DNA from 2 places in the Pseudomonas sp. NPDC089734 genome. Region 2 is predicted to be linked to the other one. Evidence: predicted binding sites of a transcription regulator. Region 2 holds the regulator's gene; the other holds the start of a gene.
The links. Region 2 encodes sigma-54, which starts transcription at its own class of promoters, with help from an activator protein. Its sites were predicted from a motif close to ANTGGCATNNANNTTGCTNT; they were not measured.
Positions count from the first base shown of each region.

Region 1: the regulator sigma-54 is predicted to act here: its motif matches at 1,451-1,470, upstream of ACIPY9_RS21230 (circularly permuted type 2 ATP-grasp protein).

Region 1 is NZ_JBIVGV010000020.1:34,217-37,579, reverse strand. Features, by position in the region: gene ACIPY9_RS21245 (LTA synthase family protein) at 1-43, shown strand, start outside; gene ACIPY9_RS21240 (hypothetical protein) at 174-410, shown strand; gene ACIPY9_RS21235 (ribonuclease E inhibitor RraB) at 651-992, shown strand; gene ACIPY9_RS21230 (circularly permuted type 2 ATP-grasp protein) at 1,504-2,913, shown strand; gene ACIPY9_RS21225 (alpha-E domain-containing protein) at 2,926-3,363, shown strand, end outside.
Region 2 is NZ_JBIVGV010000003.1:60,975-64,337, forward strand. Features, by position in the region: gene ptsN (PTS IIA-like nitrogen regulatory protein PtsN) at 1-302, opposite strand, end outside; gene hpf (ribosome hibernation-promoting factor, HPF/YfiA family) at 314-622, opposite strand; gene ACIPY9_RS05040 (RNA polymerase factor sigma-54) at 699-2,192, opposite strand; gene lptB (LPS export ABC transporter ATP-binding protein) at 2,381-3,106, opposite strand; gene lptA (lipopolysaccharide transport periplasmic protein LptA) at 3,107-3,363, opposite strand, start outside.

The sequences.
Region 1 (3,363 bases), on a different contig from region 2:
GGATAACACGGCCGGGGTAGAGGCCAGCAAGAACCCTAACTGATCGTTTCGTACGGTTGGCAAAGGCCCTCGGCATCGATTGCGAGGGCCTTTTTCTTTTCTGGAACGAATGCCGGTATCAACAGGTCCAGATCACTGTAGGCCAGCGTTCTGGCCTGTTTCTGGAGGCATCGATGAAACAGTGGGCCATTTCGTATCTCGACAAGGATGGTGTTCAACAGCGTCATGATGTTGATTCTCTTGAGCGCCCGAGCGAGGAGGTTGCGGCACGTCTCCTGCGTCCGATTCTGTTCCCGGTCACGGGTGAACTGAATCTCAACGATCTGGAAGGGCGAACGGAGGAGCCCACCGTCAAGACACTCAAGGACCATAACAGTGTGCAGATCATCTCCATCACAGAAGTCACGTGATTCACGAGTCTGAAAAGACTTGTGGTCCAGAGACTTGGCATATGGCCAGGGATGGGTCTACTCTGCAAGCGAGGCCGACACGTCGGCCTCCACATGTCTAACACCGGGGTTTATAGACCCGGTTTGGTCAGCTTCATGCTTGATTCCCCACTTCGGATTAACTGTTGTGTGACGGCCGCCGCCCGGTGGTTGTTCTGGAAGAGTTGAAACTCTATCTATCGTTGCATAGGAGGACGTTTCATGAGCACAGCCTATCAAGAGGACATCAGCAGTCATGTACTGCGCCGCATGAAAGAAGGCGGTTTTGATTTTGCACGGAGCTATCCCATCGAGTTTTATGCCGTATTCCCGGATGAGGAACGGGCACGGCAGGCAGCAGGGCAATTTCGTGGTGAATCCATCAATACACAGATCAACGTGCGTGACGACGGTGCGTGGCACCTGCAGTTGAGCAAGGTGATGTATGCCACCTATGACGGTATCGGAGATTTCGAGCAGGATTTCCAGAGCATGATCTCACCGCTGGATGGGGAGGTCGAAGGCTGGGGCGTCACGGCAGAGATCAGACGACTACACGCTTGAACCACTTCGATAAAACCATTGCCGGCCAATTGCGGATATTTTCCGGATTGGCCGGTCGTGTTTCTGCGCATTCTTTTCCTTCCGGTTCGTAACGTTTTCAACTCCTTGTCCGGCAACAATATGGTCAATTTTTGTCGTTCCGAAATTCCGTGACCCAAAAAAAAGCCACTCGTTGGAGTGGCTCAAAGGGAATTTCTGTGAGGAAAAGCGTGAGGTCGCGGTACATCCTGAAAAAGTCGAACCAGAGGTTCAGGCCAGTGTTGCTTCGCTTGGGGCCGATTATGGCGAACTAATATCCAACCATGAAATCAACTCTGACTATGCTGGTGATAGGTTTTGCGATTGAGCGACGCTTCTGAATGAAGCGTAGGAGAATTTGCTAAGTCGTTTATTGCACAGGAATGGTGCGCTGGATGTCTTTGATTTACATAACTTGTTGATATCAAAGCGTTTATGCCGATGGCACGGGCCTTGCGAAGGCCTTGGGGTCCATGGTGACAAGGAGTACGGCATGATCCGCACCTTTTATGACGAGATGTACGACGCTGGCGGCCAGGTCCGCCCGCATTATCGGGAGTTTGCCCGATGGTTGGGTGATACGCCCCCTGAGCTGCTGGCTCAGCGCAGGCGTGAAGCCGATTTATTGTTTCATCGCGCCGGGATCACGTTCACGCTCTATGGTGACGAACAGGGGACCGAAAGGCTGATCCCTTTCGATACGATCCCGCGCAGCATTCCGGCCAGTGAATGGCGAATCGTGGAGCGGGGCTGCATTCAGCGGGTCAAGGCGCTGAACATGTTCCTGGCCGATCTGTACCACGATCAACGGATCATCAAGGCGGGCATCATTCCTGCCGAGCAAGTGCTGGCCAACGAGCAATACCAGCTGGCAATGCAGGGCCTGAACCTGCATCGCGACCTGTATTCGCATATCTCCGGGGTCGATCTGGTGCGCGATGGCGATGGCACGTATTACGTGCTTGAAGACAACCTGCGTACTCCCAGCGGCGTGAGCTACATGCTCGAAGACCGCAAGATGATGATGCGCCTGTTCCCGGAACTGTTCGCTGCGCAACGCATTGCTCCGATCGATCATTATCCGAACCTGCTGCTCGACACGCTCAAGAGCTCAAGCCCTCTGGACAACCCAAGCGTTGTGGTCCTGACGCCGGGGCGCTTCAACAGTGCCTTCTTCGAGCATGCCTTTCTGGCGCGCGAGATGGGTGTCGAACTGGTGGAAGGGGCTGACCTGTTCGTTCGCGATGACCGCGTCTTCATGCGCACCACTGACGGCCCGAAAGCGGTCGATGTGATCTACCGTCGTCTGGACGATGCCTTCCTCGATCCGCTGGCGTTCAATCCCGAATCGATGCTTGGTGTTCCAGGGCTGCTGTCGGCCTATCGCTCCGGTAATGTGGTGCTGGCCAACGCCATTGGTACAGGGGTGGCGGACGACAAGTCGATTTATCCCTACGTCACGGACATGATCCGTTTCTACCTGGACGAAGAGCCGATCCTGAGGAACGTGCCAACCTGGCAGTGCCGTAAACCCGAAGAGCTGTCCCATGTGCTGGCGAATCTGGGGGATCTGGTCGTCAAGGAAACCCAGGGTTCCGGCGGCTACGGAATGCTCGTCGGGCCGGCTGCAACCGCTGCCGAAATCGAAGCTTTCCGTGCTCGCCTCAAAGCCAAGCCACACGCTTATATCGCCCAACCGACCTTGTCCCTGTCGACCTGTCCGACCTTCGTCGAGAACGGCATCGCACCGCGACATATCGACTTGCGCCCCTTTGTCCTTTCCGGCCGCGAAACCCGCGTCGTGCCTGGCGGGCTCACCCGAGTCGCGTTGCGCGAAGGCTCGCTGGTGGTGAACTCGTCTCAAGGCGGTGGAACCAAGGACACCTGGGTGGTCGAGGATTAAGGATACCTGCCAATGTTAAGTCGAACTGCCTCGGATCTTTTCTGGATGTCACGTTACCTGGAGCGAGCGGAGAACCTCGCCCGGATGATGGACGTGAGTTATTCGCTGTCATTGATGCCCCAGGACGGGCGCGGCGGGCTGGATGAAATTGCCATGCCGCTGCTGATTACCGGAACCCTGGACGCCTATGTGGAGCGTCACGGTGCCTTGCATGCCGAACGCATGCTGCATTTCTTTGCTCTGGATGCGGGCAACCCGGCCAGTATCTACAGTTGTCTGGGCGCCGCACGGGCCAGTGCCCATGCGGTACGGGGCCGGATCACTGCTGACATGTGGGAGAACATCAACTCCACCTGGCTGGAAATTCGCGGGATCGCCGAACAGGGTCTGGCGCGCTATGGCATGAGCCATTTCTGTGAGTGGGTCAAGGAGCGTTCCCACCTGTTCCGG
Region 2 (3,363 bases):
AGCAGGTCGACCGGGGCACCGTCGATGGCATCGAAATCGATAGGGGATTCCAGACGGATAACCGCGCTGACCGGCGTTTCACAGCCTGGCAGGCGGCAATGGGGAATGGCGATGCCGTTTCCAAAACCGGTCGATCCCAGTTTTTCACGGGCAACAAGGCTTTCAAACACGGTTTGCTGATCCATGCTCGGCACTTCGCGGCCGATCAGGTTGGCAATTTGTTCGAGTACACGCTTTTTACTGCCGCCCGGCACGTTCACGCATGAACGGCCGGGGGTCAGGATATTTTCAAGTCGGATCATTTGGATGAGTGTTAGCGAGCTGTCGCACCTTTAAGGATGTTCTGCTGCTTCTCCTTGTGCTTGAGCAATTGTCTGTCGAGCTTATCAGTGAGAAGGTCGATGGCTGCGTACATGTCGTCATGCTCGGCATTGGCCACCACCTCTCCACCATGGATGTGCAGCGTGGCTTCGATTTTCTGCTTCAGCTTCTCGACAGCCATCGTGACCTGCACGTTAGTAATCTTGTCAAAATGCCCTTCGAGCTTCTTGAGCTTGAGCTCCACGTATTCGCGAAGGGGCTTGGTCACTTCCAGTTGGTGTCCACTGATATTGACTTGCATACAGCTTTCTCCTTTGCCAGTGCATAAAGAGGCAGGGGGTTATTCCTGCCGCTGGAACGCTGTGGCTCTGCCTGCATCACATCAGTCGCTTGCGCTCACTCGAAGGTGCAATCCCCAGTGATTCGCGGTACTTGGCAACTGTGCGACGGGCGACTTGAATGCCTTGTGCCTCCAGTAAACCAGCGATCTTGCTATCACTCAACGGCTTTTTCTGATTTTCGGCGGCAACCAGTTTTTTAATGATTGCGCGGATTGCCGTCGAGGAGCATTCGCCGCCTTCAGAGGTGCTTACGTGGCTGGAGAAGAAGTATTTCAGCTCGTAAATACCCCTTGGGGTGTGCATGAACTTCTGGGTGGTGACGCGGGAGATCGTCGATTCATGCATGCCCACGGCTTCGGCGATGTCATGCAGGACGAGCGGCTTCATGGCTTCGTCGCCATATTCAAGGAAACCGCGTTGATGCTCGACGATCTGGGTCGCGACCTTCATCAGGGTTTCGTTGCGGCTTTGCAGGCTCTTGATGAACCAGCGAGCCTCCTGCAACTGGTTGCGCATGAAGGTGTTGTCGGCGCTGGTGTCGGCCCGGCGTACGAAACCGGCGTATTGCGGATTGACGCGCAGGCGTGGCACCGATTCCTGGTTCAGCTCGACCAGCCAGCGCTCGTTGTCCTTGCGCACGATCACGTCCGGTACAACGTATTCGGCTTCGGTGGATTCGATCTGTGAGCCCGGACGCGGGTTCAGGCTCTGGACCAGCTCGATGACCTGGCGAAGTTCGTCTTCCTTGAGCTTCATGCGACGCATGAGCTGTGTGTAGTCTCGGCTGCCCAGCAGGTCGATGTAGTCGGTGACCAAGTGTTGGGCTTCGCTCAGCCAGCGGGTTTTTGCCGGCAGTTGGCGCAGTTGCAGCAACAGGCATTCGCTCAGGTTGCGGGCACCGATACCGGCGGGCTCGAATTGCTGGATTCTGTGCAGAACGGCTTCGATTTCGTCGAGTTCGATATCCAGTTCAGGGTCGAATGCCTCGACAATCTCTTCCAGGGTCTCGTCGAGATAGCCCTGGTTGTTGATGCAGTCGATCAGGGTCACGGCAATCAGCCGGTCCTTGTCCGACATCGGCGCGACGTTCAGTTGCCAGAGCAGATGGCTTTGCAGGCTCTCGCCGGCGGATGTGCGGGTGGTGAAATCCCATTCATCGTCATCGTTGCTGGGCAGGCTGCTGGCGCTGGTCTGATAAACGTCTTCCCAGGCGGTGTCGACAGGGAGTTCGTTGGGAATGCGTTCGTTCCACTCGCCGTCCTCCAGGTTGTCCACGGTCGGCGTGGATTCCTGGTAGGTGGGCTCCTGAACCTCTGTATTGGGCTTTTGCTCGATATTGTCGGCCAGGGGATCGGAGTTGTCGAAGTCGTCGCCTTCTTCCTGGCGTTCCAGCATAGGGTTCGACTCCAGCGCCTCCTGGATTTCCTGCTGGAGATCCAGGGTCGATAACTGGAGCAAGCGGATAGCCTGTTGCAGCTGCGGCGTCATCGTCAGCTGCTGGCCCATTCTCAAGACTAGCGATGGTTTCATGGCAGGGGCTAAACACCTTATTCGCCGGCGCACATGCGCCATCCACTACAGGGCGCCGAAGCGCCAAACTTAAGCAAGTTATATGCCTGAATCTGAAGTGTTTGCCTAGAGCGTCATGACAAATAATGAATTGTCAACAGGGTGCTCAGACAATGCTCGGGTCAAAAGAGCTGGAACACTGCATCGACTTACAGGCGGAACTCGTGGCCGAGATAGACTTCTTTCACCAGCTGGTTTGCCAGAATGGTCTCTGAGTCGCCTTCGGCGATCAGTTGGCCATCGTTGACGATGTAGGCGGTTTCACAGATGTCCAGGGTTTCGCGGACGTTGTGATCGGTGATCAACACGCCGATGCCCTTGGCTTTCAGGTGATGAATGATCTGCTTGATATCGCCCACCGAGATGGGGTCTACGCCTGCGAACGGTTCGTCGAGCAGGATGAACTTGGGAGCCGTGGCCAGTGCCCGTGCGATTTCGACCCGGCGGCGTTCACCGCCCGAGAGGCTCATGCCCAGGTTGTCGCGGATGTGGCTGATGTGGAATTCCTGCAGCAGGCTTTCCAGCTCCTTGCGGCGTGCTGCGCCGTCAAGTTCCTTGCGGGTTTCAAGGATTGCCATGATGTTGTCGGCCACGGACAGCTTGCGGAAGATCGAGGCTTCCTGAGGCAGATAGCCGATGCCTGCGCGTGCGCGGCCGTGCATCGGCTGATGGCTGACATCCAGGTCGTCGATCAGGACGCGGCCCTGATCGGCCTGTACCAGACCGACAATCATGTAGAAGCAGGTCGTCTTGCCGGCACCGTTGGGGCCCAGCAAGCCTACGATCTGACCGCTGTCGATGGACAGACTTACATCGCGTACGACCTGACGGCTCTTGTAGCTCTTGGCCAGGTGCTGGGCTTTAAGCGTCGCCATTTACTGGGCCTTCTGCTGTTCGGTTTTCTTTTTGGGCTGGATGACCATGTCGATCCGTGGGCGCGGCGCGGTCACTTTGGCGGCGCCATTGGCCCGGCCTGCGGTGACAACCTGTCTCACGGTGTCATAGACGATCTTTTCGCCTTCGGAAGTGTTGCCGTCGTTGATGACCTTGGCCTTGTCGATCAGCACGATGCGGTCTTGTGCCGCGTAATACTGAATGGTCACGCCGTAAGCCTGCACGATCGGCTTGTCCA